Regions from separate parts of the Pseudoduganella sp. UC29_71 genome, predicted to be linked through region 4. Evidence: predicted binding sites of a transcription regulator. Region 4 holds the regulator's gene; each other region holds the start of a gene.
What was found. Region 4 encodes sigma-54, which starts transcription at its own class of promoters, with help from an activator protein. Its sites were predicted from a motif close to TGGCANGNAANCTGCTTT; they were not measured.

Region 1 (5,107 bases), 2.0 Mb from region 4:
TAACCTGATCAACGCGCTGTGGCTGGACGACGCCATCGCCATGTTCAAGGACATGGGCTGGACCATCACCACGCCGGCCGCGGCCTTCGACGATCCGGTGTACCGGCTGGAGCCGGACCGCCCGGCCGCCGGCCAGAGCCTGCTGCTGGCGATGGCGCGCTCGCTCGGCCTGGCCAAGTTCGACGGCTGGCTGCGCCTGGTGGATGACGGCGATTTCGAAATCGAAGCGCTGCAGCGGCAGCACGCCGCACAGGCTCGTTAACCGCGTTAAGCCAGCCTGCCGCTAAGCCAGCTTGCGCTGGCGCTGTATGCTCATCATGATGCCGGCGCCTATGCCCAGCGTGGTCAGCGCGGTGCCGCCGTAGCTGATGAAGGGCAACGGCACGCCCACCACCGGCAACACGCCGCTCACCATGCCGATGTTGATGAAGGCGTAGGTGAAGAAGATCATCGTGACGGCGCCGCCCAGCAGGCGCGCGAACTGCGTGGTGGCGCCGGCCGTGATGGCCAGCCCGCGCGCGATCAGCAGCAAGTACAGCGTCAGCAGCACGGCGATGCCGAGCAGGCCGAACTCCTCCGCGTACACGGAAAAGATGAAGTCCGTGGTGCGCTCGGGCACGAAGCCCAGGTGGCCCTGCGTGCCCTGCAGCCAGCCTTTCCCGTCCAGCCCGCCCGAGCCGATGGCAATGCCGGCCTGCTTGATCTGGAAGCCTTTGCCGAGCGGGTCCGCTTCCGGATGGAGCAGGGTCAGCACGCGCTGGCGCTGGTAGTCGTGCAGCAGCGGCCAGGCGATGGGGATGCTGGCCGCGCCCGCCGCCGCGAAGGCGGCCAGCGCTTTCCACGACAAGCCGGCCAGCACGATCACGTACAAGCCCGCCGCCAGCACCAGCAGCGCGGTGCCGAGGTCGGGCTGCTTCATGATCAGCGCGGCCGGAATCAGCAGCAGTACGCCCGCCACCGCGAACGTCTTCCAGCGCTGCAGGCTGGCGTACTGGTGGAAGAACCAGGCCAGCATCAGCGGCATGGCGATCTTCATCATTTCAGACGGCTGCATGTCGAAGCCGATGTGCAGCCAGCGCCGCGAGCCTTTCTTGACCTCGCCCAGCATGAACACGGCCAGCAGCAGCAACACGCCGGCTGCGTAGATGGGCGCCGCGTAGCGCATCAGCGTGGGCGGCGGCACGCTGGCGACGGCCCACATGATGCCCAGCGCGATCAGCACATTGCGCAGGTGCAGCGGGAAACGGCCGGGGAAGTCGGCGCCAGCCGAATACATGGTCAGCACCCCGGCGGCCAGCAGCAATAGGATGCACAGCGTCAGCTGCGGGTCCAGCACGGCGAACAGCGCCTTGATCCGGCGCGCCATCAAAGCATGCCTTGCCCGTCGCGGACTGCCTGCAGCCACACCAGCCTGGCCACCAGGACCAGCAGTCCCGCCAGTGCGATCATGGCCAGGATGGAAAGGCGGCGGCGAAAACGGCGGTCTTCAGGTGAGTGGCCCATGCGTGTTCTCTAGCGAAAAGATGTCAATTTGAGATGTCGGAAAACTTTACAGCAACTTTGACCGTTCTTCTCGCTCTGCCGCCGGTTGTGGGATGAACTGGCCGAAATACGTGTCGAAAAACTTTACATTAGTGAATTAGCTTCCCTGTAGAAACATGGTGGCATGCAATTTGCTTTGATTTGAGGAAATAATTTATTCTCCAAGGAAATTCAATGAAACGCTGTCTGACCAAGTTCGCCGTCTGCCTGCCGCTGCTGTTCGCCGGCGCCGCCAACGCCACCCTGATCGGTCAATGGACCTTTGAGGGCAGCAATGCGCTGGCCGACTCCACCGGCCACTTCGGCAACCTGGAACTGCGCGGCAACGCGAGCATCGCCAATGGGCAGCTGACCGTCGACGGCACCGGCACCACCGCGCTGGGCTGGGCGCGCACCACCGGCTACACCGGCCCGGCCATCACCAGCAAGACGCTGGTGGTCTGGGGCCAGCTGACCGGGCTGAGCAACGCCGCCACCGCAGGCTCGATGATGACCATCGACAAGGTCGGCAGCGACAACTTCGACGGCATCATCTACGGCGAGAACCAGGCCAACACCTGGATGAACGGCAGCAGCAACGGCTGGCGCAACAATGCGTTCAACCCCGGCTACACGGAAAACTCGATCAACAACCTGATCCAGATGGCCATCAGCTACCAGGACTTCGGCAACGGCACGCTGCAGATCACCGGTTACCGCAACGGCGTCAACATCGGCAGCTACCTGGCTGGCAATGCTGCAACCTGGACCCAGAACGACACGGAAATCCTGTTCGGCATCCGCCACGCCAACTCCGCAGCCAGCGGCCCCGGCGGCCTGGACGCCGTGCTGAGCGAAGCGCGCCTGTACAACACGGCGCTGACCCAGGCTGAAATCCAGGCCCTGCGTATGAACAATGTGCCTGAGCCGGGCACGCTGGCCGTGTTCGGCCTGGGCTTGGGCATGCTGGCGCTGGCGCGCAAACGCCGCCTGCGCAAGTAAACAGGCAGCAGTGCCAGACTAATCAGCCGAACCGTTCGCGGTACTCGCTGGGCAGCACGCCCAGCTGTTTTGCGAACGCGCGGCGCAGGTTGTATTCGGTGCCGAAACCGGACAGCCGCGCCACCTGCTTGACGCTGCAGCCGGCCGATTCCAGCAGCCGGCAAGCGGCTTCCATCCGCACTCGCGCCAGCAGCTGCGCCGGCGAGGCGCCGGTCTCCTCGCGCAGCCGGCGGTGCAGGCTGCGCGCCGACAGCGCCATGGCCTCCGCCATCCGTTCCATATCGATGTCCTCCGCCGCGCGTGGCTGCAGCCATTGCGTCAGGCGCTGCGCCAGGCCGCCGCCGGCTTGTGCCAGCAGCTCCGTGCTGAACTGGCGCTGCCCGCCGGGCCGCTTGTGGTACACCACCAGCCGCTTCGCGGCGCCGATGGCGGCGGCATGCCCCAGATCTTCTTCCACCAGGCCCAGGCACAGGTCGATGCCAGCCGTGATGCCGGCCGAGGTGTACACCGCGCCGTCCTTGATATAGATCGCGTCGTCCTGCACCTGCACCGCCGGGTATTCGCGGCGCAGGCTGTCCACGTCCTGCCAGTGTGTGACGGCGCGGCGGCCGGCCAGCAAGCCCGCTTCGGCCAGCAGGAAGGCGCCGGTGCAGACCGAGGCGCAGCGCTGCGTTACACTGGCCGCGCGCCTGAGCCAGTCCAGCAAGCCAGGTTCGGCCAGCGCGGCGCGCACGCCGCGTCCCCCGGCCACGATCAGGGTGGCGCCTTGCAGTGCGGCGGGGGAGGGCAGCGGGGCAGTCATGACGGCCACGCCGGAGCAGGAAGCGACCGGCCCGCCGTGCAGCGACACCAGTTCCATGTCATAGGCAGGCGCGCGGCCGGCGTCGCGGCATTCGTCATTCGCGGTGGAGAAGACCTGGGCCGGGCCGGTGGCGTCCAGCAGCAGGAAATCGGGGAAGACCAGCACCTTGACCGAGATCGGTTTTGGCGGTTTTTCAACGTTGGATGTCATGCGCGCCAAGTCTAGCACGGCTACACTGGCCGGACATTCACCAACGGGAGTAGCCATGCTGGAACTGAGGCCGACGTGCGAACACTGCAACAAAGACCTGCCGCCGGAAGCGCTCGATGCGCGCATCTGTACCTACGAATGCACGTTCTGCGCCGACTGCGTGGAGAGTGTGCTGGCCAATGTCTGCCCCAACTGCGGCGGCGGCTTCGAGAAGCGCCCGGTGCGGCCGGCGCGCAACTGGAAGAACAACAACTACCTGGGCAATGACCCTGCGCGCACCGAGCCCAAGTACCGTCCGGTGGACCCGGCGGCGCACGCGGCGTTCACCGCGCAGCTGGCCGCCATTCCGCCGGAGCGGCGCTAGGCGATGGAATCAGACCCGGCGGCGGCGCACGAACGCCAGCGCGAGCAGGCCGCCACCAAGGATCGCCGCCGTGCCCGGTTCAGGCACCGCGCTGGCGCCCGCCACGCGCGCGTACACGTCCATGCCGCCGTGATTGGTGCTGAGGAAACCGTGCTTGGCCGGCGCGCCGTAGCCGGCTTCACCCCACAGGATTTCCTTGCAATCGAGCGCGCAATGGACGCCTTGCAGCGTGATCCACGGGTCTTCCGGGTTGCCGGCGCCGCGCGAGAGCACGTTGCCGACGATCGCGCTGCCCAGGTCCACGCCGTCCCGCCCGGCGTTAAGCCACGGCAGATTGGGATTGAAATTGCGCCCCTGGGCTTGGACCAGGCCGAAAATCTGTTCGTAGGAGGCCAGCCCCCAGGTCTGGCGGTCTCCCGTGATGAACAGGATTTCGGTGGCGCCGGGCAGCGCTTTCCAGAAGTCGGCGCCGTTGCTGTAGCTGCAGCTTCCCGACAGGTTCAAATCGCACTGGCCCTTGAAAATGCCGCTGTCGGAGCGGCCTACCTGGGTCCAGCCGGTAAGGATGGGGGTGGCTGCGGCGCTGGACAGCAGGCCGGCGGATGCCAGCAGCACGCAAGCGAGGCGGGACTTTACGGTCTTAAGCATCATTAAATCTTTCCTGGTTACTGTGATGATTGCAAGAAAATCATTCTAATGCCGAAGTGTCTATAATGCAATTTTAATGTCTATACAGTAACTTTCACAAAGGAAGCCTATGAGGATCGACTTGGCTGTGGTGCTGTCGCTGGCCGTGTCGCTCCCTGCGGCGGCGCAGCAAGCCTGCGTGGCGGAGGCGTTGCCCACGCCCTTGCTGGGCGCGCCGCTGGTAGTGCTGGGCGAAGTGCATGGCACCGAGGAAGTGCCCGTCTTTCTGGCGCGCTATCTGTGCGCGGTGGCCGCGGGCGGCAAGCCGGTCAAGCTGGCGTTGGAAATGCCGGCTGATGAACAGGCGCGGCTGGACGCATACATCGGCAGCGCCGGTTCACCGGAGCAGACGGCTGCGCTGCTGGCAGGACCGTTCTGGCGGCGCGCTTTTCAGGATGGGCGTTCCAGCGCGGCAATGCTGCGCTTGCTGCAATCGGTCCGCGCGATGCGCGCCGCAGGCATGGATATGGAGGTGGTGGCGTATGACAGTGGCAGCGGCGGGGCGGCGCGGGAGGCCGTCA
Region 2 (5,107 bases), 800 kb from region 4:
CTCTCCAGCAGGTTCTCGGCGGCGGCGTTGACGTAGGTGATGAGGCCGTCCGCGTCCAGCAGGATCACGGCCGAGGCCAGCAGCTCCAGCCCGGCCAGCGATTGCGGGCGCGCCATGGCGGCCGCCGCGCGGGCGATATTGGTGACGATGCTCATGGTGCCTCCCCTTGGGATGCTTGCGGACGCGCCCGGCGCGGGATCTCAGCGGATGTTCTGGATCTCGCGCTTGAGCGCTTCCACGTTCTTTTCGGACCGGCTGATGCTGTCCTTCAGGCTGGCCACGCGCTCCTGGTATTTGGCGTAATTGCGCTCGTCGCCACGGCGTTCCGGCTCGCCGTTGTTGAACTCCTTGCGCAGCTCGTTCAGCTTGGCCTGCTCGCCGTTCAGCTCGTCCATCAGGATCTGCCGGCGGTCGGCGTCGCGCGCCTTCTGCTCGCTGCTGTCCACGCGCGGGAAGTCGCCCGGCGTGGCGGCCGGCGCCGCAGCCGGCGCCGCCGCGCGCGGCCTGGCGTTCTCCGCGCGCCGCGCCGGCGCCGGGATCGCGCCCGGGATGTCGAGCGGCTTGCAGGAGGCGTGCTTGCGGCTGTCGGTCAGCTCCTTGTGGCCGCTGGCGTCCACGCACAGGAAAATCTGTCCCTGGGCCGATGCCGCGCTGGACACCAGGCCGGAGGCCAACAACAAAACGAGAGGTGCAAAATTCCAGGTAGTCATGCCCCGACTATACAACATCCGGCAAAAAAAACGCGAGGAGAGCAGTTGCCGTCCTCGCGTCTGGTGGCAGGCCGGCCCGTGGCCGGCGCTGCTGCTGATTACAGCGAGTAGTACATGTCGAATTCGACCGGGTGCGTGGTCATGCGCATACGGGTCACTTCGGTCATCTTCAGCTCGATGTAGGCATCGATCATCGAATCGGTGAACACGCCGCCGCGGGTCAGGAACTCGCGGTCCTTGTTCAGGTGGTCCAGTGCCTCTTCCAGCGAAGCGCAGACGGTCGGGATCAGCGCGTCTTCTTCCGGTGGCAGATGGTACAGGTCTTTCGATGCGGCTTCGCCCGGGTGGATCTTGTTCTGCACGCCGTCCAGGCCGGCCATCATCAGTGCCGCGAAGCACAGGTATGGGTTGGCCAGCGGGTCAGGGAAGCGGGTTTCGATGCGGCGGCCCTTAGGATTGGCCACGTGCGGAATACGGATCGAAGCCGAGCGGTTGCGGGCCGAGTAAGCCAGCTTCACAGGCGCTTCGTAGCCTGGCACCAGGCGCTTGTACGAGTTGGTGCCTGGGTTGGTGATCGCGTTCAGCGCCTTGGCGTGCTTGATGATGCCGCCGATGTAGTACAGCGCGAAGTCGGACAGGCCGGCATAGCCGTCGCCGGCGAACAGGTTCTTGCCGTCTTTCCAGATCGACTGGTGCACGTGCATGCCGGAACCGTTGTCGCCAACGATAGGCTTAGGCATGAAGGTGGCGGTCTTGCCATAGCTGTGGGCCACGTTCCAGACCACGTATTTCAGGTTCTGGGTCCAGTCGGCGCGCTCGACCAGGGTCGAGAACTTGGTGCCGATTTCGTTCTGGCCGGCGCCGGCCACTTCGTGGTGGTGCACTTCAACCGGGATGCCCAGCGATTCCAGGATCAGGCACATTTCCGAACGCATGTCCTGGAAGGAATCGACTGGTGGCACTGGGAAGTAGCCGCCCTTGACGGTAGGACGGTGGCCGCTGTTGCCGCCTTCGATGTCCTTGTCGGTCGACCAGGAAGCCTCGTCGGAGTCGATCTGCACCTTGGCGCCCGACATGTCGATTTTCCATTTGACGGAATCGAAGATGAAGAACTCTGGCTCGGGACCGAAGTAGGCGGTGTCGCCCAGGCCGGACGATTTCAGGTAGGCCTCAGCGCGCTTGGCGATGGAGCGTGGGTCGCGGTCGTAACCTTTGCCGTCCGACGGTTCGATCACGTCGCACTGCATGAACAGGGTGGTCTCTTCCATGAACGGGTCAATGTTCGCGGTAGCCGGATCAGGCAGCAGGATCATGTCGGATGCTTCGATGCCCTTCCAGCCGGCGATCGAGGAGCCGTCGAAGGCGTGACCGGATTCGAACTTGTCGATATCGAAGTGCGATACAGGCACAGTAACGTGCTGTTCTTTGCCGCGGGTGTCAGCAAAGCGGAAATCAACGAATTTCACTTCGTTATCTTGTACCATTTTCAATACTTCTGCGGCGGTCAGTGCCATGCGTCTCTCCTAGTGAAAAAGTGGGGCAGCCCACGCTGTTGCGTGCAGCTTGAAACTCGTCAATCCATTAAGCAGGAAGCGTGCCAGAAGATTTTCCCTCTTGCACTACTTTTGCGCATAATCAAATGCGCACCGTGTTGGTGCAGGACGCAAATTTCGCACGCTTTCGGTGCGAAAGTTGAGTAAAACGAAAAAATGCATCAGCTTGGTGCAAAAACTTCGGTGGACGAACGGGCACTATAATAAACGCAATATTGACAGCCGATTGGGAAAAATCGCCATGAGCACTATTACCGAGATCCTCGCCCGCGCCCGCAGCCGCGACGCCGCCCTGCCCTACGCCGGCGCCGTGACGCCGGCCGAGGCGCACGCCCTGCTGAATGCCGACAGCGCAGTCAAGCTGATCGACGTGCGCACCAATGCCGAGCGCGACTGGGTAGGCCGGGTGGCCATCCCGGAGGCCCAGCATGGTGCAGTCCAGTGGAGCACCTACCCGGGCGGCGTACCCAACCCGCAATTCCTCGAACAGCTTGCCGCCGTGGCCGCCAAGGACCAGGTGCTGCTGTTCCTGTGCCGCTCCGGCGTGCGCTCGCGCCACGCGGCCAAGCTGGCCACGGAAAACGGCTACAGCCAGTGCTACGACATCCTGGAAGGGTTCGAGGGCGACAAGGACGCGGAAGGCCACCGCAAGCAGGTGGGCGGCTGGTGCAAAGCCGGCCTCCCCTGGCTCGGCGCCTGAACAAAAAAAATGGGGTCAGGGTTAATTTTCCAGGAAATATTTCCTGGAAAATTAACCCTGACCCCATTTTGAAGGGGCCTTGCCGATTACAGCGAGTAGTTCAGGCGGGCGTACACGTAGCGGCCGGAGCGGCCGAACGGGGAGTAGTTCGAGTACGGGGCGTTGCCGGTCGTGTTCAGGTTGGCCGGGTAGGAGTCCGGGTACTGGTCGAACAGGTTGTCCGCGCCCACCGCCAGCGACAGCTTCTTGGTGACGGCGTAGCGCCCTTCCAGGTCCACCAGCGTCTTGGCGCTCAGCCAGAAGTCCAAGTTGGCCGTGGTGCCCGGCGCCAGGATCTTGCCGTAGCGCGTGGCGCGCGCCGTGACGCCGAAGTCGCCGTAGGACCAGGTGCTGCTGGCGATGAACTTGGTCTTGGGCGTGCCGTCGGTGAAGGTGAGCACATTGACGCGGTCGAACAGCACCGGCGCCGGCGACAGCGCGGCCAGCTGCGCCGTGACCGGCACCTTGGTGACGTCGGTCTTCGTGTAGTTGCCGGCCAGCGTGAAGTCGAGCTTGCCGTAGCCGTCGGTCTTCACCGGCATGCTGGCGACCACGTCGATGCCCTTGGTGGTGGTGTCCACGCCGTTGATGAAGAAGCGCCCGCCGCCCACGCCGATGAAGCCTTGCTTGGTCAGGAAGTCGCGCACATTGGCGGCGGTCAGGTTCTCGGACAGCACGATGCGGTCCTTGATCTTGATGTGGAAGGCGTCCGCCGTCAGGCTCACGGCGCCGAAGCGCATCACGGAGCCGAGCGAGAAGTTGACCGATTTCTCGGCGTCCAGCGGCTTGGCGCCCAGGGCGATCGCGGCCGGGTCGCTCGGCTTGAAGGTGGTGATCTCGAACGGCACGCCGTTGATGAAGTTGGTGGACGTGGACGTGAAGAACTGCTGCTGCGGCGACGGCGCGCGGAAGCCGTTCTGCACCGAGCCGCGCAGCGCGAACTCGGGCACGAAGTCGTAGCGGCCGGCCAGCTTGCCCGACACGCTGTTGCCGAAGTCGGAGAAGTGTTCGCCGCGGATGGCTACCGAGCCGAGGAACTGCTTGGTCAGGTTGGCTTCCAGGTCGACGTAGGCGCTGTAGGCCTTGCGGCTGTTGTCCGAGGCGTCGGCCGGGCGGAAGCCGGGGAACACCTGGGCGCCCGGCGCGGCCGGCGTGCCGTTGGCCAGCACCTGGCCGCCGTAGCGCCAGGAGTCCGGTTCGCCGGCAAACAGCTTATAGCCTTCGCGGCGCACTTCGGCGCCCACCGCCACGTTCAGCGGCGAGGCCAGGCCCGCTTCGATCTGGCGCACGCCGGACACGTTCAGCGTCAGCTGGTCGTACCAGAAGCCGCCGGCGTCGAACACGGTCTTGCTGCTCGGGCCAATGGAGCGGTTCAGTGTGTTCTCGATGGTGTACTGCATCTTGTTCTTGCCGTAGCCGATGGAGGCGTCCATGTCCCACGCGCCGGCGGTCCAGGTCACGCCACCGGTGGCGCTGTAGTCGTCCACGTCCGGCGCGATGATGGGCAGGAAGCCGTCCGGGTAGACCGAGATGATGTTCTGGTCCTGCAGCGCGCGGCGGAAGAAGCCGGCCGAACGCGCTTCGCGCTTCTGGTAGCTGGTCCAGCCATACAGCTTGGCGCCGCCTTCCAGCGCGTAGCCGGCATTGGCGAAGATCGTGGACTGCTTCAGTTCCGGCTCGCCGTACCAGGCGTTGAAGCGGTTGATGGTTTTCTCGCGCGGGTCGAAGCCGCCGTTGACCAGCGGGTATTGCTGGCGCACGTCGTAGCCGCTGCGCTCGGTGTGCTCCTGGTCTTTGTATTCGGCGGCGATGGTCAGGTAGCCGCTGTCGCCCAGTTCCAGGCCTTTCCAGCCGCTGACGGTGGCGGTGCCGCCGTCGTGGCGCTTGCGCGAGGTTTCCGTGCCCCAGGTGGCGCCGGCGGGCAGCGCGCCCACGGCGAAGTCGTATTCGGTGCGGCGCTCGCCGTAGGTGGCGGTGAATTCGCCGCCGGTCTTGTCGGTGCGCAGGCGCAGGTTGACCACGCCGGCAATGGCGTCCGAGCCGTACTGGGCGGAGGCGCCGTCGCGCAGCACTTCAATATTTTTCAGCATCGCCACCGGGATGGT
Region 3 (5,107 bases), 340 kb from region 4:
CGCGGGGCTGACCCAGCACGGCTATTTTTCCAATTTCCCGCGCACCCGCCACCAGGGGCTGGATCTGAGCGCCACTGCGGAGCGCGGTCCGTTTGCCGCGCGCTTCAGCTACAGCTGGCTCGATGCCGTGTATGCCGCCGACGGTTCGCTGTTCACCGGGACGCGCAATGTGGCGGTGGCGCCAGGCACCCGTATCGCCGGCTTGCCCAGGCATAGCGCCAAGCTGGCGCTGGACTGGAAGGCGGGCAATGGACTGACGCTGGGCGCCGAGTTGCGCGCGTTCTCCAGCCAGGGCACGCAGGGCAATGAGGACGGCCTGGCTGCCGACCTGGAAGCAGGGCAGGCACCGCAGCGCGCGGATTTGCGCACGCGCGGCTATGCCTTGCTGGCGCTGCGGCTCAGCTACAAGCCGCAGCGGGACTGGGAGGTATTTGCACGCGTGAACAACGTGGCCAACCGCCGGTATGAAACCTTCGGCGCCATCGGGGCGGACATGTTCCCGGGCGGGCAGCTGGCCAGTCCGCACGGCGCCGGCGGCGAGGCGGAACTGGCGCGCTTTGTGGCGCCGGGCGCGCCGCGTTCCATCTCTGCGGGCTTGCGCTACCGCTTCTGACCTCTCGTCCGCTCCGCGCCGGATCGGATTCCCGGCCGTCCCCCGGCTGCAACCAGCAGCCGGGGTATTCGTTCATCAGAACTGGTATTGCGCGCTGGCGCCCAGTTGCCAGTTGCGGCCCGGCGCGCCTTCGTAGTAGCGCTTGTTGGTGTCGCCCACGATCACCGAGCCTACATAGGCGCGGTCTGCCGCGTTGTTCAGGCGCGCGAACTGCTTGAAGCGCCAGCCACCGGTTTCCTGCTGCGCGGTCAGGCGCAGGTTGACGATGGCGTAGCCGGGGGCGGTTTTCTCCGTGTTGCTGTCTTCCGCATAGACACGCGCGCTGGCCACGGTTTCGATGGCGGCGCCCAGCGCGCGCGACGGTGCCTGCCAGGCCAGTTCGCCGTAGGCATAGGCATTCGGCACGCCTGGCAGACGGCTGCCTTTCAGCACATTGCCGAAGACCTGGTCGTACACGGCACGCAGCGCTGTCAGCGCCACGCGGGTGCTGAAGCCGTGGCCCAGGCTGGTGTCGGCGGATACTTCGGCACCGCGCCGCAGCGTCTTGCCGGCGTTGCGATAGCTGGTGCGGCCGCCGCTGGAGGCATCGACCACCAGTTCGTCGCCGGTCTTCACCTGGAACACGGCCGCGTCGATGCGGGTGGTGCCCAGCAGCGCTTTCACGCCGGTTTCGACATGCGTGCTGCGCGCCGGCTGCAGTCCGAAGTTGAAACCGCCGCCGGTGCCGGAATAGAACAGCTCATTCAGCGTGGGCGTTTCAAAGCCGCGCGCGGCGCTGGCGTACACGTTCAGCACCGGCGACACCTTGTACAGCAGTCCCGCCACCGGCGTAGTGCGGCTGTAGCGCAGGCCGCCGCTGTCGTTGCCGTTGGACAGATAGCGGTCGCTCACGTCCACCTTGAAGCGGCTGTGGCGCAGGCCGGCGTTCAGCACCCATGGGCCTTGCGCCCATTCGGCTTGCAGATAAGGGTCTGTGCTGCTCACCTTATCCGTTTCATCGCGCCGCAGCTTGCCCTTGACGCCCAGTTCCGTGGCGATGAAGTTCTCGTAGCCCTTGCGGTCATCCCTGGAGCGCCCGTATTCGATGCCGACGGTGGAGGTCAGCTTGCCTCCGGCCAGCGGGCGCACGTCCACCCAGCTGATGTCGGTTCCGCTGAAGTCGCGGTCGAAATCGACCACGCCGCCGGAATGGCTGGCCGGGGCCTGGAAAGCGCGCGAGAAGGCCTGGTACTGGATCACCTGGCGGTTGCCGCCGTAGACGGTGACGCGCAGCTTGCCGCCATCCTGGCCGCTGCCCAGCTGCTGTTCCCATGCGGCGCCGATCTGCTGGTGGTCGATGCTCTTGCGCGTGTTGTAGCGCTCGGCGAAGGTGCGCTTGGGCGACGCGGTGTCGGTGGCATCGGTTTCCCCGGCGCGCGGGTCGCGCTGCCAGGTGGCCCAGGTGACGCCGAGCGGGTCTTGCGTGTCTTTCTGGCGCAAGCCGCTGGCGGTGACGGTCAGCTTGGCGCCGGCGCCGGGCGCCAGGGTCAGCTTGGCGTAGGCCTGGTCGCGCCGCGCGGCGCTGTGGTCGCGGTAGCCGTCGGTATCGAAGCGGGAGGCGTCCAGCACGTAGCCGACGCCGCCGGACTTGCCCTGGGCATTCACGTCCAGCTTGCGGGCGCCGTCGCTCCCGGCGGAAAGGCCGCTCTCCACGCTCGGCGCGCCTTCGCCTTCGCGCGTGAACAGCTGCACCACGCCGCCCGCATGGTTGCCGTACACAGCGGAGAACGGGCCGCGCAGCACTTCGATTCGCTCTGCCATGTCCAGGTTGAAGGTGGCAGCCTGGCCCTGGCCGTCCGGCATGCTGGCCGGGATGCCGTCGGCCACCAGTTTCACGCCGCGCACGCCGAAGGCTGAACGGGCGCCGAAGCCGCGCGAGGAAATTTGCAGGTCCTGCGCGTAGTTCTGGCGGTTCTGCGCCACCAGGCCAGGCACGGAGGCCAGCGCTTCGGAAGCGTTCACGCGCATCTGGCTGTCGCGGATGCGGTCGGCGCCGATTACGTCGATGGCGGCGGGGAAGTCGAAACTGCTGTGCTCCACCCGGCTGCCGCTGACGATGACGACAGCGCCTGCCGCGGCCGGCGCAGCGGTGCTGCCGGCGGCGGCGGGGGCATCGGCTGCAACTGCCGCCACCGCATTTTCCGCATCCGCTGCCAGGGCGGCCGGCGAGAACGGCAGCGCGCCGGCGGCGAACAGGGCTGCGACTGCATTCAAACGAAATCGGTACTGCATGTGTGTCTCCTTGGTTGAGTTCCGCGCCTGCCTGGCGGGGGCCGGCAAGTCTGCTTCAACCCGTAAGCAATATACCTGCCATGGCAGCGGCGCGCCACGCGCGTGGCACGGGGATTGCATCGTCTTGCGTACGCGCGCGCAGGATGCGGGCGCATTCTTCCATTTTTCGAGAGGCTGCCATGAACATCCCCTATTGTCTGCGCGCCGCAGGCGTGTTTGCAACCCTTGCCGCCACGCTGGCGCAGCTTGCGCCCGCAGCACAGGCTTCTTCGCTCGCCTTCGTGCCGAACGAGAAGTCCGGCACGGTCAGCGTGGTCGATACCGGCACCGACACGGTGCTGCGCAGCCTGGCGGCCGGCAAGCGCCCGCGCGGCATTGCCGTTGCCCCCGGCGGAACGCGCTTGTTCGTTACCGACGCCGGCAGCAATACCCTGCTGATGCTCGACAGCGCGGGCGGAGAGGTGCCAGCGGCGCTGGCGCTGGGCAAATCGCCTGAAGGGGTGAGTGTGTCGCCGGACGGGCGCTACGCGGCCGTCGCGGTAGAGGAGGGCAATAGCGTCACGCTGGTGGATGCCCGCAGCGGCGCGCGCCTGGCCGACATCCCGGTCCAGGGCCGCAACCCCGAGCATGCGGTGTTCAGTCCGGACAGCCGCTGGCTCTATGTGAGCGCGGAAGAGGCCGAGCAGGTGGACGTGATCGACGTGGCGCAGCGGCGCCAGACCGGCGCCGTGGCGGTCGGGCTGCGCCCGCGCGGCATCGGCTTCTCGCCCGATGGCAGCCGCGCCTACATCGCCTGCGAGCTGGTGAACACCGTGTACGTAGTGGACACCGCCACCCGCGCCACGCTGGCGAAGATACCGGCCGGGCGCAACGCCAACGGCATTGCCGTGCATCCCAGCGGCAGGCAAGTGTACGTATCCAACGGAGCCGACGGCAGCGTGATGCTGATCGATACCGCCAGCCATACCGTCAGCGCCACGGTGGCGGTGGGCAAGCGGCCGTGGAACATGGCGCTCACGCCGGACGGCGCCAAGCTGTATGTGGCCAATGGCCGCTCCAACAGTGTTTCCGTCATCGACACTGCCTCCGCGCGCAAGGTGGCCGACATCGCCGTGGGCGAGCTGCCCTGGGGCGTGGCGATTCCCTGAGCGTGACACTTGCCACAGCCGCTGCGCAACACCTGTTCAACTTTGGAGCAGCCTGCAACAGCGCCGCTGCCGTTTTTGCCCCAGGCGGGGCTGGCACGGTGTTTGCGGAATAGAGGGTGTAAGTCCAACCCACACTGAAGAAAGAGGATGACATGAATCTCGCGGATATCAACAAACTGGGCGTCGCCAACCCTTTCAAGCAACGCTACGACAACTACATCGGCGGCAAGTTCGTCGCGCCGGTGAAAGGCGAGTACTTCGCCAACCTGACTCCGATCACCGGCCTGCCGTTCTGCGAGATCGCGCGCTCCACGGCGGAAGACGTGGAGATCGCGCTGGATGCCGCGCACGCCGCCAAGGAAGCCTGGGGCAAGACCTCGCAGGCCGAGCGCGCCAATATCCTGAACCGCATCGCGGACCGCATGGAGCAGAACCTGCAGCTCATCGCCACGGCCGAAACCATCGACAACGGCAAGCCTATCCGCGAAACCCTGGCGGCCGACATTCCGCTGGCGATCGACCATTTCCGCTATTTCGCCGGCTGCATCCGCGCGCAGGAAGGCTCGGTCGCGCAGATCGACGACACCACCTATGCCTACCACTTCCATGAGCCGCTGGGCGTGGTCGGCCAGATCATCCCGTGGAACTTCCCCATCCTGATGGCGGTGTGGAAGCTGGCGCCCGCGCTGGCGGCCGGCAACTGCGTGGTGCTGAAACCGGCCGAGCAGACGCCTGCTTCCATCATGGTGCTGGTGGAACTGATCGGCGACCTGCTGCCGCCGGGCGTGCTGAATATCGTCAACGGCTTCGGCCTGGAAGCGGGCAAGCCGCTGGCCTCCAGCAAGCGCATCGCCAAGATCGCCTTCACCGGCGAAACCGGCACCGGCCGCCTGATCATGCAATACGCCGCGCAGAACCTGATCCCGGTCACGCTGGAACTGGGCGGCAAGTCGCCCAACATCTTCTTCGAAGACGTGATGGCCGCCGATGACGAATTCTTCGATAAATGCCTGGAAGGCTTCGCCATGTTCGCGCTGAACCAGGGCGAGGTGTGCACCTGCCCGTCGCGCGTGCT
Region 4 (5,107 bases):
CGCGGTGGGCGTGCCGAACGGCCGCGCCGACGTGCTCAGCCGCGTACACCACGTGACCGACGCCCACGGCGGGCGCGGCGCGGTGCGCGAAGTATGCGAATTCGTGCTGCGCGCGACCGGCAATTACGATAAGGTCATGGCCCAGTTCCTGGTCTGAGAAAGTACATAGTTATGCGTAAACGAACCGCGCACCGCTGGCGCTTGAGCATGACCCTGGTGATCGGGGTCTTCGTTGCGTGCGGCACGTTCTGGCTGGTGCAGCTGCTGAACCGCGGCGAAGAAGAGATGCTGGCCGACAAGCGCCTGAACGAGCCGGATTACATCATCGAGCGCTTCAGCGTGGTGCGCATGACCAAGGACGGCAAGCCGAGCTACATCGTGGCCGGCGACAAGCTGGTGCACCGCCCGATCGACGACGCGTCCGAGATCGACAAGCCGGTGGTGCGCAATTTGAGCAGCACCCATCCGCCGATGGACATGACGGCGGAGCGCGCGCGCGTGGACGAGAACAACACGCGCGTGCAGTTGAAGGGCAACGTGAAGATAGACCGCGCGGCGCAGGGCAAGAGCCCGGCGATGCAGATGACGACGCAGGCGCTCACCGTCTACCCGGACGAGGACCGCATGCAAACCGACCAGCCGGTGCAGATCGTGCAGGGCGGCGCCACGGCGACCGGCACCGGCATGAAGGCCAACAACGCCACGCGCCAGGTGCAGTTGCTGGGCCGCGGCACGATCGTGTATCCGCCCCGAAACGCGCCCGCCAAGACCAAACAAGAAAATGGATAAACGATGAAAAAAATTCTGATCTCGGCCCTGCTGCTGTGCGCAGCCGGGCTGGCCCAGGCTGAAAAGGCCGACTCCTACAAGCCCACCGAAATCAAGTTCGACCAGGTGGACGTGGACGACGTGAAGCAGATCCGCACCTTTACCGGCAACGTGATCCTCACGCGCGGCACGCTGCTGATGAAGTCATCGAAAGCGGTGGTCACGCAGGACCCGGAAGGCTACCAGTACGTCACCCTGACCAGCGTGCCCGGCACGCCGGCCACCTTCCGCCAGAAGCGCGACGGCGAGGGCGACCAGTGGGTCGAGGGCGAAGCCGAACGCATCGAGTACGACGGCAAGATCGAGCTGGTCAAGCTGTTCAACAAGGCCAAGGTGCGCCGCCTGGAAGGCAGCAAGCCCAGCGACGAAGTGCAGGGCGAGTTCATCTATTACGACAGCCGCAAGGAATTCTTCAGCGTGAAAAACAGCGCGACCGGCGAGAGCAAGCCGGGCGGCGGCCGCGGCACCATGGTGATCCAGCCGTCCACCAAGCGCCCGCCGCCGGACGCGCCGGCGCAGCAACCGCCAGCGGGGAAATGACGATGGCCGAAGCAACGCAGATAACGCAGAACATGGACGGCTGCACCAGCACCCTGGTGGTGCGCGGCCTGCAGAAAACCTACGGCAAGCGCCAGGTGGTGCACGACGTGTCGCTGCAGGTCGAATGCGGCGAAGTGGTGGGCCTGCTGGGGCCTAACGGCGCCGGCAAGACCACCTCCTTCTACATGATCGTGGGCCTGGTGCCGTCCGACGCGGGCAGCATCGATATCGCCGGCGTGGACGTGTCCAGCATGCCGATACACCAGCGCGCCACGCTGGGCCTGTCCTACCTGCCGCAGGAAGCGTCGGTGTTCCGCAAGCTGACGGTGGAGGAGAACATCCGCGCCGTGCTGGAGATCCAGAAGGTCAACGGCAAAACGCTGAGCAAGGCCGAGATCGACGAACGCCTGGACCGCCTGCTGGCCGACCTGCAGATCGAGAAGCTGCGCGAGAACCAGGCGCTGTCGCTGTCGGGCGGCGAGCGCCGCCGGGTGGAGATCGCGCGCGCGCTGGCCACCAATCCGCGCTTCGTGCTGCTGGACGAGCCGTTCGCCGGCGTGGACCCGATCGCCGTGATCGAGATCCAGCGCATCGTGCGCTTCCTCAAGGAGCGCGGCATCGGCGTGCTGATTACCGACCACAACGTGCGCGAGACGCTGGGCATCTGCGACCGCGCCTATATCATCAACCAGGGCAGCGTGCTGGCGTCCGGCCGTCCGGACGACATCATCGCCGACGAATCGGTGCGGCGCGTCTACCTGGGCGAACACTTCCGCATGTAAGACGCCATGAAACAGTCACTGCAACTCCGCACCTCTCAGCACCTGGCGCTGACGCCGCAGCTGCAGCAATCGATCCGGTTGCTGCAGTTGTCCACGCTGGAGCTGCACCAGGAACTGGAACAGCTGCTGGGCGAGAACCCCTTGCTGGAGCGGCTGGACGACCCGCTGGACCGCTCGCTGCGCCTGCTGAGCGACGGCGCCATCAACCAGACCCAGCCTAACGGCGCGGACGCTTCTCCGGCCGAGGTCGGCGCGCCCGCGCAGGACAGCGCCCCGGCCGCCGAGGGCGATCCCTTCGAGGGCGCCACCGGCGAAGGCGACAGCGCCAGCGGCGCCGAAGCCGACACCGACTGGAGCGACGCCGGCCGCAGCAAGGCGCCGGACGACGACGATGCGCGCCCGCAGCTCGAAGCGAGCCACTGCACCTTGCGCGAACACCTGATGGAGCAGATGCGCGTGACCGTGCAGGAGCCGCGCGACCGCGTGCTGATGGAACTGATCATCGACGCGCTGGACGAGAACGGCTACCTGGAAGAGCCGCTGGAGGAAATCCACGCGCGCCTGCCGCAAGAGGCGGACGTGGAGCTGGAAGAACTGCAGACGGCGCTGACCCTGCTGCAAAGTTTCGACCCCATCGGCGTGGGCGCGCGCAGCGCCTCCGAGTGCCTGGCGCTGCAGATCAAGCGCATGCCCGGCGTGCCCTTGGTGACGCGCCGCATGGCTGTCTGCATCGTGGAAAAGCACCTGGCCTGGTTCGCGCAGCGCGAGTTCAACAAGCTGAAAAAAGCCCTCGATTGCGACGACGAAGACTTGCGCGAAGCGCAGGCGGTGATCCGCCAGTGCAATCCGCATCCGGGCGCCGAGTTCGCTTCCGACGTGTCCGACTACGTGGTGCCGGACGTGATCGTGAAGAAGGCGCGCAATGGCTGGCAGGTCACGCTGAACAACGACGTGATGCCGCGCCTGCGCGTGAACGCGCTGTACGCCAACATGCTCAAGCAGGGCAAAGGCGAAACCGCGATGGGTGCGCAGCTGCAGGAAGCGAAGTGGCTGATCAAGAATATGCGCCAGCGTTTCGACACGATACTGCGCGTCGCACAAGCGATAGTAGAAAGACAAAAGAACTTTTTCAGCCATGGCGCGGTTGCCATGAGACCCCTTGTGTTGCGTGAAATTGCTGATACACTGGGACTACACGAGAGCACTATTTCTCGCGTAACAACTCAGAAATACATGCTGACTCCGCATGGGATGTTTGAGTTGAAATATTTCTTTGGCAGTCACGTCGCCACCGAAGCAGGAGGAGAAGCATCCTCGACGGCGATACGGGCGCTGATTGTGCAATTGACAGGAGCTGAAGACCCGAAAAATCCTTTATCCGACAGTAAGATTGCGGACATGCTGGGTGAACAGGGCATGGTAATTGCGCGACGGACTGTTGCCAAATATCGCGAAGCCTTGAAAATCCCTCCGGTAAGTCTGCGTAAAGCTTTGTAGTTTTACTTGGGTTCCCCTGCGCTCCAATAACATTCGACAGCGTACGAGCCCTTATCTTTAGGAGTGTGTATGAATCTCACCATCAGTGGACATCATCTCGAAGTGACCCCCGCCATCCGTGAATACGTGCAGAACAAGCTGGAACGGGTCAAACGCCACTTCGATCAAGTTATTGATATTGCTGTCATCCTGACTGTAGATAACCTCACCGAGAAAGAGAAAAGGCAGAAAGCGGAGATCAATCTGCGAATGTCCGGCAAGACCGTGTACGTGGAAAGCCTGTCGCAAGACCTGTACGCTGCCATCGATACGCTGGTCGACAAACTGGACCGCCAAGTCATGAAATACAAGTCGAAAGTGCAGGAGCATGGCCACGCGGCCATCAAACACCTCCCCGACACTTACGAACCCGCCGCCACCGCATAATACGGTCACCGGCACTCCAACAAAGGGCGCATCTGGCGCCCTTTTTTGCGCCCGCGCTAAAATGGAGCTCTAACAATCATAGAGACATCCAGCATGAGCGAGCACGTCCTGACCACGGTTGCCAACGGCACCGGCTTCATCACCCTCGACCGCCCCAAGGCGCTCAATTCCCTCTCCCTCGGCATGGTGCGCAGCCTGACGGCCGCACTGATGGCCTGGCGCAACGACAGCGCCGTAGCCGCCGTGGTGATCCGCAGCAGCAGCGAAAAAGCACTGTGCGCCGGCGGCGACATCCGCTTCTTCCACGAAGTGGGCACGGCCACGCCGCAGGGCGGCAGCGCGCTGCTGGAGGATTTCTTCACCGAAGAATACGCGCTCAACCACCTGATCCACTATTACGCTAAACCGTATATCGCATTAATGGACGGCGTGGTGATGGGCGGCGGCATGGGCATCTCGCAGGGCGGCCCCGGCTGCGGCGTGCGCATTGTGACGGACCGCACCAAGATGGCCATGCCGGAAGTAAACATCGGCCTGTTCCCGGACGTGGGCGGGAGCCATTTCCTGTCGCACGCGCCCGGCAGCCTGGGGCGCTACCTGGGCCTGACCGGCCTGACCGTGGGCGCGGCGGACGCGCTCTACGTCGGCCTGGCGGACCACTACGTGCCGACCGATGCCTGGGAAGCGCTGCGCGACTTGCTGGAGGCGGTGCCGGGCGGCGAGCTGCGCGACGCGATTGAAGCCTATAGCGCGCGGTTCCGGGCCGGCCCCGGCGTGCTGGAGACCGAGCGCGCCACCATCGAGCGCCATTTCGCGCTGGACAGCGTGGCGGACATCATGGCCTCGCTGGCCGGTGACGAGAATGTGTTTGCGCAGAAGGCGCTGCAGGCCATGCAGACGCGCTCGCCGCTGATGATGTGCGTGACGCTGGAGCTGTTGAGGCGCGGCGCCGCGCTGGACGTGGCGGACTGCCTGCGCATGGAGCGCAACCTGGTGCGGCGCAATTTCGAACATGGGGAAGTGCTGGAAGGCGT

Region 1: ACFJI2_RS20610 (PEP-CTERM sorting domain-containing protein) is a predicted target of sigma-54. The motif match lies at 1,663-1,680, and genes of this name have one in related genera.
Region 2: glnA (type I glutamate--ammonia ligase) is a predicted target of sigma-54. The motif match lies at 2,293-2,310, and genes of this name have one in related genera.
Region 3: ACFJI2_RS00085 (beta-propeller fold lactonase family protein) is a predicted target of sigma-54. The motif match lies at 2,988-3,005, and genes of this name have one in related genera.

What each region holds. Positions count from the first base shown of each region.
Region 1 covers NZ_CP170549.1:4,627,828-4,632,934, reverse strand. Annotated here, with positions in the region: gene ACFJI2_RS20625 (polysaccharide deacetylase family protein) at 1-262, shown strand, start outside; gene rodA (rod shape-determining protein RodA) at 284-1,366, opposite strand; gene ACFJI2_RS20615 (hypothetical protein) at 1,366-1,503, opposite strand; gene ACFJI2_RS20610 (PEP-CTERM sorting domain-containing protein) at 1,717-2,523, shown strand; gene ACFJI2_RS20605 (GlxA family transcriptional regulator) at 2,546-3,535, opposite strand; gene ACFJI2_RS20600 (DUF1272 domain-containing protein) at 3,591-3,899, shown strand; gene ACFJI2_RS20595 (PEP-CTERM sorting domain-containing protein) at 3,909-4,550, opposite strand; gene ACFJI2_RS20590 (hypothetical protein) at 4,657-5,107, shown strand, end outside.
Region 2 covers NZ_CP170549.1:478,948-484,054, reverse strand. Annotated here, with positions in the region: gene glnL (nitrogen regulation protein NR(II)) at 1-155, opposite strand, end outside; gene ACFJI2_RS02200 (DUF4124 domain-containing protein) at 201-710, opposite strand; gene glnA (type I glutamate--ammonia ligase) at 809-2,224, opposite strand; gene ACFJI2_RS02190 (rhodanese-like domain-containing protein) at 2,505-2,963, shown strand; gene ACFJI2_RS02185 (TonB-dependent receptor domain-containing protein) at 3,050-5,107, opposite strand, start outside.
Region 3 covers NZ_CP170549.1:20,919-26,025, forward strand. Annotated here, with positions in the region: gene ACFJI2_RS00075 (TonB-dependent receptor) at 1-613, shown strand, start outside; gene ACFJI2_RS00080 (TonB-dependent receptor family protein) at 689-2,884, opposite strand; gene ACFJI2_RS00085 (beta-propeller fold lactonase family protein) at 3,064-4,032, shown strand; gene adh (aldehyde dehydrogenase) at 4,185-5,107, shown strand, end outside.
Region 4 covers NZ_CP170549.1:6,607,199-6,612,305, forward strand. Annotated here, with positions in the region: gene ACFJI2_RS29535 (KdsC family phosphatase) at 1-157, shown strand, start outside; gene lptC (LPS export ABC transporter periplasmic protein LptC) at 172-789, shown strand; gene lptA (lipopolysaccharide transport periplasmic protein LptA) at 793-1,368, shown strand; gene lptB (LPS export ABC transporter ATP-binding protein) at 1,371-2,150, shown strand; gene ACFJI2_RS29555 (RNA polymerase factor sigma-54) at 2,157-3,647, shown strand; gene hpf (ribosome hibernation-promoting factor, HPF/YfiA family) at 3,717-4,073, shown strand; gene ACFJI2_RS29565 (enoyl-CoA hydratase/isomerase family protein) at 4,167-5,107, shown strand, end outside.